DNA from 2 places in the Achromobacter sp. 18P8.1.1 genome. Region 1 is predicted to be linked to the other one. Evidence: predicted binding sites of a transcription regulator. Region 1 holds the regulator's gene; the other holds the start of a gene.
What was found. Region 1 encodes LexA, which represses DNA repair genes until DNA is damaged. Its sites were predicted from a motif close to ACTGTATNNNNATACAGT; they were not measured.

Region 1 (5,567 bases):
TCCAGGTCGAACCGGGTGCGTTGCTCCAGCCGTTGCGCCTCAACCAGATGACCGTCGTCGACGAAGCGCTTGACGCGTTCGCGCAGTTCTTCCTTGATGGTCTCGATGGCGCGCAGGACGGTGTCGCGCGGGGTCACATAGTGCGAGCCGGGGTAGACGGTGAACCGCGGCAACTTCTGGCGGATGCGGCCGGTCAGCGGGTCGAAGAGCTCCAGGCTTTCGATCTCGTCGTCGAACAGCGTCAGGCGCAGCGCGAGTTCGGCGCTTTCCGCCGGAAAGATGTCAATGGTCTCGCCACGCACCCGGAAGACGCCCCGGGTGAATTCCGCGTCGTTGCGCGTGTATTGCATCGCCACCAGGCGGGCCAGGATCTCGCGGCGGGAAATCTGGTCCCCGCTGCGCAGGATCAGGACCATCGCGTGATAGTCGCCCGGGTTACCAATACCGTAGATGCACGACACCGTGCCCACGATGATTGTGTCCCGACGCTCCAAGAGGCTCTTGGTGGCCGACAACCGCATCTGCTCGATGTGTTCATTGATGGACGAATCCTTTTCAATGAACAGGTCGCGCGTGGGCACGTAGGCCTCGGGCTGGTAGTAATCGTAGTAAGAGACGAAATACTCGACGGCGTTCTTGGGGAAGAACTCCCGCATTTCAGCGTAAAGCTGCGCCGCCAGCGTCTTATTGGGGGCCAGTACCAATGCGGGCCGCCCCATCCGGGCGATCACGTTGGCCATGGTGTAGGTCTTGCCCGATCCCGTCACGCCCAGCAACGTCTGGAACATGAGGCCATCTTCGACCCCCTGCGTCAGGCCGTCGATGGCCGCGGGCTGGTCGCCTGCAGGAGGATAAGGCTGATAAAGCTGAAACGGGCTGTCCGGATACTCGACGAATCCGGGCTTCACTTCCAGCCCCGGCACGGACGCAGCCGATGCCGACGCCGCCGTCAGATCCGCAGCGAGATCATCATTCAGATCTCCCGCGCTGCTCGGGTCTATTGGGCTCTTGGGCATGCTAGACTGTTCCAGGGTAAACCCCCCATTATCCACAGCACACCGTACTGCGTCCACCCATCCTCATCAGAGTCCCATGAGCAACCTTTTCGATTCCGTCGAACTCGCGCCGCGCGACCCCATTCTTGGTCTGAACGAACAATTCAACGCGGATACGCGTCCCGGTAAAGTCAACCTGGGCGTGGGCGTGTACTACGACGATCAGGGACGGATCCCCCTGCTGGGCGCCGTACGCAAAGCCGAAACCGCCCGCATCGAGGCCGCCGCCGCACGCGGCTACCTGCCGATCGAAGGCATCGCCGGCTACAACCAGGGCGCTCAAGCGCTGCTGCTGGGCAAAGAATCCCCGTTGGCCGCCGCCGGCCGCGTTCTGACCACCCAGGCTCTGGGCGGCACGGGCGCGCTGAAGATCGGCGCCGACTTCCTGCGCCAGTTGCTGCCGACCTCCAAGGTCCTGATCAGCAACCCCAGCTGGGAAAACCACCGTGCCCTGTTCGAGCGCGCCGGCTTCGAAGTCGGCACCTACTCGTACTACGACGCCGGCACCCGCGGCCTGAATTTCGACGCCATGCTGGCGGACCTGAAGGCCGCACCGGCCAAGACCGTCGTCGTGCTGCACGCGTGCTGCCATAACCCGACCGGCGTGGACCCCACCGCCGACCAGTGGAAGCAGATCGCCGCCGTCGTGAAGGAAAACAATCTGGTCCCGTTCCTCGACATCGCCTACCAGGGCTTTGGCGAAGGCTTGACGGAAGATGCCTCGGTCGTGCGCCTGTTCGCCGACCTGGACATGACCATGTTCATCAGCTCGTCGTTCTCGAAGTCGTTCTCGCTGTACGGCGAACGCGTGGGCGCACTGACGGTCGTGGCTGGCAGCAAGGAAGAAGCCACCCGCGTGCTGAGCCAGCTGAAGCGCGTCATCCGCACCAACTACTCCAACCCGCCCACCCATGGCGGCACGGTGGTGTCGACGGTGCTGAACACGCCGGAACTCTTCGCCATGTGGGAAGAAGAACTGGCCGGCATGCGCGACCGCATCCGCCTGATGCGCAAGCAACTGGTCGAGAAGATCAAGGAACACGGCGGCAAGCAGGACTTCAGCTTCGTCCTGCAGCAACGCGGCATGTTCTCTTATTCGGGCCTGACCGCCGCGCAAGTGGATCGCCTGCGTGAAGAGCACGGCGTCTACGCCGTTTCCAGCGGCCGCATCTGCGTCGCCGCCCTGAACAGCGGCAACATCGACAAGGTTGCCGCCGGCATCGCCGCCGTGCTGTAACCCAGAGCTTGGGCCATCTGGCCTGATTGCTGAAAAAGCGGAGCCTTCGGGCTCCGTTTTGCTAAAGGGGCCCTGGACTGGCTTGCTTTTTTGCGCTACGTCCCCCAGAATGGCGCTGTATATATGTACAGTCCGCTCGCACCGGATCATCGCCATGGCCAGCAAACTTACAGATCGCCAGCAACAAATCCTGGACCTCATCCGGCAAACCGTCACGCGCACCGGCTTCCCGCCGACGCGTGCCGAAATCGCCCAGGCCCTGGGTTTCCGTTCGCCCAACGCGGCGGAAGACCATCTCAAGGCATTGGCCCGCAAGGGCGCCATCGAGCTTACCGCCGGCGCCTCGCGGGGCATCCGCCTGAAGGACGGCGCCTCCGCCTCTTCGCAGGCTTCCCTGCCCATACCCTCGCTGGCGCAGCTGCTGCTGCCGCTGGTGGGCCGCGTCGCCGCCGGCAGCCCCATTCTTGCCGCTGAACACGTCGAACGCGAAGTGGGCGTCGACCCCCACCTGTTCGCGCAAGCGCCCGACTACCTGTTGAAGGTGCGCGGCATGAGCATGCGTGACGCCGGCATCCTCGAAGGGGATCTGCTGGCCGTGAAGAAGGCCTCTGAAGCCCGCAACGGCCAGATCGTCGTGGCCCGCCTGGGCGACGACGTCACCGTCAAGCGCCTGCAGCGCACCAACGGGCATATCGAGCTTCTGCCCGAAAACCCGGACTTCCAGACCATCGTGGTGGAAGCCGACCAGGAATTCGCACTGGAAGGCATTGCGGTTGGCCTGATCCGCACGCACGCGCTGCACTAGCCCGCGATCTTCTTCAAAGCCTCTGGCGCCAACGCGCCCTTGGCGCAAAAGAAAAACCCCGCCGCAGCGGGGTTTTTCATTGGGCGCCCTCTTTCGAAGGCGCCCTTGGGGTCGTGATCAGTGCTTGAGCACCGGATCGGTCGAACCCGGCTCAGCCGGCTTGGCCACCAGGGGCTCCTTTACCGCTTCTTCCTCAGCCAGCGGCTCAGGCAGGCGTTCCAGGGCCAGTTCCAGCACCTTGTCGATCCAACGGACCGGCACGATCTCAAGGTGGTTCTTGACGTTGTCCGGGATCTCCGCCAAGTCCTTGACGTTTTCTTCCGGGATCAAGACCGTCTTGATGCCGCCGCGGTGCGCAGCCAGCAGCTTTTCCTTCAGGCCGCCGATCGGCAGCACTTCGCCGCGCAGCGTGATCTCGCCGGTCATGGCAACATCGGCACGCACCGGGATGCGCGACAAAGCCGAAACCATGGCGGTCGTGATCGCGATACCCGCGGACGGACCGTCCTTGGGGGTCGCGCCTTCCGGCACGTGCACGTGCATGTCGTGCTTCTCGAAGACGCTGTCAGCAAACCCCAGACGGCGGGCACGCGAGCGCACCACCGTACGAGCCGCCTCGACCGACTCCTTCATCACATCGCCGAGCGAACCCGTGCGCTGGATGACGCCCTTGCCGGGCATGTCCGCGACTTCGATCGTCAGCAGGTCGCCACCGACTTCCGTCCACGCCAGGCCGGTCACCTGACCGATCTGGTTTTCCTTTTCGGCCATGCCGAAGGTGTAGCGGCGCACGCCCAGGTAGTCGCTCAGGTTTTCACCCGTGACATTGACCGGCTTGACCTCAAAGGTCTTGCCTTCGGCCTTGGCGCGATCGGTCTGGGTCAGCAATTGCTTGATGACCTTGCGGCAGATCTTGCCCACTTCGCGTTCGAGCGCACGCACACCGGCTTCGCGGGTGTAGTAGCGCACGATGTCGCGCAGCGCGGAATCGTCCACCGTCAGCTCGCTGTCCTTCACGCCGTTGTTCTTCATCAGCTTGGGCAGCAGATGGTCGCGGCCGATATGGATCTTTTCCTCTTCCGTGTAACCGGACAGGCGGATCACTTCCATACGGTCGAGCAGCGCCGGCGGAATGTTCAGCGTGTTGCTGGTGGCCACGAACATGACGTCCGACAGGTCGAAGTCGACTTCGATGTAGTGGTCCTGGAACGTGTGGTTCTGTTCCGGATCCAGCACTTCGAGCAGCGCCGACGAGGGGTCGCCACGGAAATCCATGCCCAGCTTGTCGATTTCATCAAGCAGGAACAGCGGATTGCGCACGCCGACCTTCGACATGTTCTGAACGATCTTGCCCGGCATGGAGCCGATGTACGTCCGGCGGTGGCCACGAATCTCGGCCTCGTCGCGAACGCCGCCCAAGGCCATGCGCACGAACTTGCGGTTCGTCGCCTTGGCGATGGATTGGCCCAGGGAGGTCTTACCCACGCCCGGAGGTCCAACCAGGCACAGGATCGGGGCCTTCACCTTGTCCACGCGCTGTTGCACGGCAAGATACTCGAGGATGCGTTCCTTGACCTTTTCCAGACCGTAGTGGTCGTTGTCCAGCACCGTCTCGGCATTGGCGATCGAGTTGTTGATCTTGCTCTTCTTCCTCCAGGGGAGGTTGATGAGCGTATCGATGTAGTTGCGCACCACGGTGGCTTCGGCCGACATGGGCGACATGAGCTTGAGCTTCTTGAGCTCGGCATCGGCCTTCTTGCGCGCCTCTTTGGGCATGTGGGCAGCGATGATCTTCTTTTCAAGCTCTTCGATGTCCGCGCCCTCTTCGCCTTCGCCCAACTCCTTCTGAATGGCCTTGACCTGCTCATTCAGGTAGTAGTCGCGCTGGCTCTTTTCCATCTGCTTCTTCACGCGGCCGCGAATCCGCTTCTCGACCTGGAGGATGTCGATTTCGGTTTCGAGCTGGGTAAGCAGACCTTCAAGGCGCTCGGACGTGCCGACGATCTCGAGCATCTTCTGTTTCTGCTCGAGCTTCAGCGGAAGATGCGCGGCGATCGTGTCGGCCAGGCGACCGGCATCATCGATGCCAGCCAACGAGGTCAGGATCTCCGGGGGGATCTTCTTGTTGAGCTTTACGTATTGTTCGAACTGGGCAACGATCGCGCGGCGCAACGCCTCGGTCTCGGAGCCTTGCATGGCGTCCGGCTCGATCGGCGTCACCTGGCAGGTGAAGTGCGAATCGGCGTCTTCAATGCTGTTGATGCGGGCACGCTGGGTACCTTCGACCAGCACCTTGACGGTGCCGTCGGGCAGCTTGAGCATTTGCAGGATGCCGGCTACGCAACCAATCTCGTAGACGTCTTCGGGGGTGGGGTCATCTTTGCCGGCGGACTTTTGGGCCACGAGCATGATGCTTTTGCCCGCTTCCATCGCAACCTCGAGCGCGCGAATAGAGCGCGGACGGCCGACG
Region 2 (5,567 bases), on a different contig from region 1:
CGGCGGGGAAAAGGGCCCCCACGCTGCGCATGCTTCGCACGCTTGCTGCCCCCCCGAGGGGGCCTTTTCCCCTTGGGGCGGCCCGGCAGGGAAATGGACCGCCGCGCTGCGCGCGCGCTCAATCTTCGTCGCTGTCGCCCACGATGCGGCGGATGACGTCGTGGGCGAATCCGCGGCTGGCCAGGAAGCGGGCCTGTTTGGCGTAGGCCGCGCGGTCGGCGGGCTTTGCGTCGAAACGCTTCCTCCAGACTTCCAGCGCGCGGTCGTATTCGGTGGCGCGCAACTGGTCGCGCAATTCAGCCACCTGGTCGGCGTCCACGCCATGCTGACGCAGTTCCTGCACGATGCGGGCCGCGCCCTGGCGCGACGCCCGCCGGTGCACCAGGCTTTGCGCAAAACGCTCGGTGGACAGCCAGCCTTCTTTTTCCAGCGCATCCAGCACCGCTTCTACCTCAGCCCCGTCTTCGGCGTAAGCCGACAGCTTGCGGGCCAGTTCTTCGCGCGCATGCTCGCGCCGCGACAAATACCCCACCGCACGCATCTTCAGCGATGGCCCTTTGCGTTCGGGCTTGCCGTCATCCGCGCCGGCCTGGTCCTCGGCGCGGGCTGCGCGGCGGCCGCGGGGGGCCGGTCGCTGCTCGGAACTGCGCTGCCATTCACCCGGATCGGCGGCGGGTGCCGCAGATTCCTGTTCACGGCGCGCATCGGAACTCCGCCGCAAGCCCTGGGGCTTGGCGACAGTTTCAAACTCGTCATCCAGCTTGGCGCGAAGACGGTCGGCTGACGCGGGGGTCGATTTCCAGCTCATGCGCTTCCTGCTTGCTATGCAAAAACGGCAGGCCCGTCATGGCGCCTGCCGCATATCGCCGGGCCAGGGGCAACGGCGCAAACAATGTGCAACGCGCCTGCGTTGATCCGCAGGCGCCCGCAAGATTGCTTATTCGGCGGTGTCTTCCGCCGTGGGGACGAACTCGGCCGCACGGCTGACGATGCCCTGGTTCTCACGAACGCGGTTCTCGATCTCGATGGCGATTTCCTTGTGCTCTTTCAGGTATTCGCGGACATTGTCCTTGCCCTGGCCGATGCGATTGCCGTTGTAGCTGTACCACGCGCCGGACTTGTCCACCACGCTGGCGGCCACGCCCAAGTCAATGATTTCGCCTTCGCGCGAAATGCCGGCACCGTACATGATGTCGAACTCAGCCTGCTTGAACGGCGGCGCCACCTTGTTCTTCACCACCTTGACGCGGGTTTCGTTGCCGACGACTTCGTCGCCCTTCTTGATGGAACCGATGCGGCGGATGTCCAGACGCACGGAGGCGTAGAACTTCAACGCGTTGCCGCCGGTGGTGGTTTCGGGGTTGCCGAACATCACGCCGATCTTCATGCGGATCTGGTTGATGAAGATGACCATGCAGTTGGTGCGCTTGATCGTGGCGGTCAGCTTGCGCAGCGCCTGGCTCATCAAGCGGGCTTGCAGGCCGGGCAGCGAATCGCCCATTTCGCCTTCGATTTCAGCCTTGGGCACCAGGGCGGCCACCGAGTCGATGACGATCAGGTCGACCGAGCCCGAACGCACCAGCGCGTCGGTGATTTCCAACGCCTGTTCGCCCGTGTCCGGCTGCGAGATCAGCAGGTCGGTCAGGTTCACGCCCAGCTTGTTGGCGTACTGCACGTCCAGCGCGTGTTCCGCGTCGACGAAGGCGCAGGTGCCGCCGATCTTCTGCATTTCAGCGATGACCTGCAGCGTAAGCGTGGTCTTGCCCGACGATTCCGGACCGTAGATTTCGACTACGCGGCCACGCGGCAAGCCGCCGACGCCCAGCGCGATGTCCAGCCCCAGGGAACCCGTGGAGACGACCTGGATATCGTGCGAGACCTCGTTGTCGCCGTAGCGCATGATCGAGCCCTTGCCGAACTGCTTTTCGATCTGCGAGAGCGCGGCGGCAAGCGCCTTGGCCTTTTCCGATGCGGCGGCCTTGGTGGTTTTGTCGTCCATGTAGAGTCCTGTCTGTAACGTATCTGGTGTCGAAGGGTGCCGGAGAAGTCGCCGGTCAGGCTGGGGTCTGGCTATAGATATGGCTAATGCGTCAGCTTATGCGTCAGTTGCGCTCAAGGTTGCTTCGCGCTTTTGATTCATGTGCAGATTATGGCATCGGATTGTACTGTACAAAAAACCAGTGTGCCAGAGTTTTGCACGTATACCCTGAGTGGGCAAGCCCCCCGCCATATGACAGAATCGAAGGAGAACCCGGCGTTTCGTCCCTTTTCCGCCGCCGGGCCGCCCACAAGGCGGATAGCCTCCCATAGAGGGGCAGCAAGCGCGCAAAGCGCTGGCGGCACAGGGACCCCTTCATTAGCAGCCCATGCGTATCCTGATCGCCGAAGACGACAGCATTCTGGCCGACGGCCTGTCCCGGTCCTTGCGCCACAACGGCTATGCCGTGGACGCCGTGCGCGATGGGCTGGCCGCCGATTCTGCGCTGGCGGCCCAGGCCTTCGACCTGCTCATTCTTGACCTGGGCCTGCCGCAACTGGCCGGCCTGGAAGTGCTGCGCCGCCTGCGCGCCCGCAATTCCGCCCTGCCCGTCCTGATCCTGACCGCCGCCGACAGCATCGAGCAGCGCGTCAAGGGCCTGGACCTGGGCGCCGACGACTACATGGCCAAACCCTTTGCGCTGTCCGAACTGGAAGCGCGCGTGCGGGCATTGACCCGCCGCGGCGCCGGCGGCGGCGCCACGATGATCAAGCACGGCCGGCTGCTGTTCGACCAGACCGGCCGCGTCGCCATCGTGGACGACCAGACGCTGGACCTGTCGGCGCGCGAAGTCAGCCTCCTGGAGATCCTGCTGACCCGCAGCGGCCGCATGGTCAGCAAGACGCAACTGGTGGACCACCTGTGCGAATGGGGCGAAGAAGTCAGCACCAACGCCATCGAAGTCTATGTGCACCGGCTGCGCAAGAAGCTCGAGCCCAGCGGCGTGAAGATCGTGACGGTGCGCGGCCTGGGCTACTGTCTGGAGCGGGACCAGGGTGCCGCGTATCTCGCCAGCTGAGCCTGCGCGGCCAGAACCGCTGAATCAGGAAGCGCTGGATATCATGCAAGCCGGGTCCAAGGGCCCGAGCTTCGCACCGCCCCAGCGCTCGCTGCTGGGCGAGATCCTGGACTGGATGCTCGCGCCGCTGTTCCTGCTGTGGCCCATGAGCGTGGCGATCACCTACGTCGTCGCGCAGAACATCGCCAACGTGCCGTACGACCGGGCGCTGGCCAATAACCTCCATGTGCTGACGCGCCAGGTCCACGCGCAGGACGGCCGCGCCGTGCTGAAAATGACCGACCCGGCGCGCGACGTGCTGCGCGCCGACGAGACCGACAGCGTGTTCTGGCTGGCGCTGGGCAGCCGCGGCGAATACCTGGGGGGCGACCGCGCCCTGCCGCTGCCGGCCACGGTGGGCCAGCCGCGTCCCGGCGAGGTCCAGTACGAAGACGACACCATGCGCGGCTTTGGCATCCGGCTGGCGTTCACGTGGGTCGACCTGAACCTGCCCAACACCCAGCCTGCGCTACTGATCGTGGCCGAAACCGTGGAAAAGCGCACGCAACTGGCCAACGACATCATCAAGGGCGTGATCATTCCGCAGTTCGTGGTGCTGCCGATCGCCGTGCTGCTGGTCTGGTTCGGGCTGTCGCGCGGCGTGGCGCCGTTGAACGCCTTGCAGCAACGCCTGCGCGCCCGGCGTCCCGACGACCTCTCCCCCATCGATGAACGAGCGGCGCCGTCCGAGATCGCCCCGCTGGTGGCGGCGATGAACGACCTGCTGGACCGCCTGTCCGCCAACGTCCAGGCGCAACGCCGATTCGTGGCGGACGCCGCGCATCAGTTGAAGACGCCGCTGGCGGGCCTGCGCACGCAGGCCGAACTGGCATTGCGCGACGCCAGCCCAGAGGAAATGCAGTCCAGCCTGCGCCAACTGGTGACCGGGTCGGAGCGCGCCACCCGGCTGGTCAATCAGTTGCTGCTGCTGGCGCGCGCCGAAAACCCCAGCGCCATCGGCCTGACGCGCACCGACTTGAACGCCATCGCCTACGAGCAGGCCATGCATTGGGTGCCGCAGGCCCTGTCGCTCAGCACCGACCTGGGCTTCGAGGGGTCGGACGATCCCGTCGAAATCAGCGGCAATCCTTTGCTGCTGGCGGAACTGCTGAACAACCTGGTGGACAACGCGCTGCGTTACACCCCGCGTGGCGGCCACATCACGGTACGCGTGCAGCGCGTGGGCGACGAAGCGGTGCTGGAAGTTGAGGATTCCGGCCCGGGCATCCCCCCGGAAGAACGCGAGCGCGTGTTCGACCGCTTCTACCGGGTGCTGGGTACGGGGTCGGACGGCAGCGGGCTCGGCCTGGCGATCGTGCGTGAAATCGCCCAGAAGCACCAAGCCACCGTCGTGGTGAGCGACCATCCCAACACGCACTCGGACCTGCCTGGCACCCGCATTCGCGTCGGGTTCCCGATGTACGCCGAGCACCCCGACCTGCCGGAAACTTGAGGGGCGCGACGCCCCCGGCGCTGCTAAGGACAATCCCTAGCTCCGCACGCAAAGCTTACACAATGTTTCAATTTTAAGATTCGGGTAAGGGTTACGTCAGAACCTCGTCAGCCTCGCGCCTCAATGTTGCGTATAGCTCGATGTCGGCTCGCCGGCGGAGGGTCAAGCACGGCGGACAACCGCCGGCCTAAAACGAGGAGACATCATGAGCACAACAACCATGGCAGGCCGCGGTCCCTCCGCGGAACCGCGCCCGATGACCAAGGATGAACGCCGCGTCATCTTCGCGTCGTCCCTGGGCACGGTTTTCGAGTGGTACGACTTTTATCTTTACGGCTCGCTTGCAGCCATCATCGCGCAGCACTTCTTCTCGGGCGTGAACCCCACCGCGGGCTTCATCTTCGCGCTGCTGGCGTTCGCCGCGGGCTTTGCCGTGCGGCCGTTCGGCGCGCTGGTGTTCGGCCGCCTGGGCGATCTGGTCGGACGCAAATACACCTTCCTGGTCACGATCGTGATCATGGGCCTGTCGACATTCCTCGTGGGCGTGCTGCCCAGCTATGCCAGCATCGGCATGGCGGCCCCGGCCATCCTGATCATCCTGCGCTTGCTGCAAGGCTTGGCGCTGGGCGGCGAGTACGGCGGTGCAGCGACTTATGTGGCCGAACACGCGCCCCATGGCCGCCGCGGCTTCTACACGTCGTGGATCCAGACCACCGCGACGTTGGGCCTGTTCCTGTCGCTGCTGATCATCCTGGGCATCCGCACCTACCTCGGCGAAGACGAATTCAAAGCCTGGGGCTGGCGCATTCCGTTCCTGATCTCGGTCATCCTGCTGGGCATCTCGGTGTGGATCCGCCTGCAGCTGAGCGAATCGCCCACCTTCAAGCGCATGAAGGAAGAAGGCAAGGGTTCCAAGGCGCCGATCGCTGAATCGTTCGGCCAGTGGAAGAACCTGAAGGTCGTGATCCTGGCGCTGCTGGGCCTGACCGCCGGCCAGGCCGTGGTCTGGTACACGGGCC

Region 2: a site for LexA is predicted at 2,165-2,182, ahead of recA (recombinase RecA). Genes of this name have one in related genera too.

Annotation. Positions count from the first base shown of each region.
Region 1 covers NZ_JBYOKH010000013.1:7,609-13,175, forward strand. Annotated here, with positions in the region: gene uvrB (excinuclease ABC subunit UvrB) at 1-1,016, opposite strand, end outside; gene AC27VE_RS10740 (amino acid aminotransferase) at 1,093-2,292, shown strand; gene lexA (transcriptional repressor LexA) at 2,447-3,097, shown strand; gene lon (endopeptidase La) at 3,215-5,567, opposite strand, start outside.
Region 2 covers NZ_JBYOKH010000030.1:66,134-71,700, reverse strand. Annotated here, with positions in the region: gene recX (recombination regulator RecX) at 119-808, opposite strand; gene recA (recombinase RecA) at 938-1,999, opposite strand; gene AC27VE_RS19305 (response regulator transcription factor) at 2,367-3,056, shown strand; gene AC27VE_RS19300 (sensor histidine kinase) at 3,172-4,548, shown strand; gene AC27VE_RS19295 (MFS transporter) at 4,769-5,567, shown strand, end outside.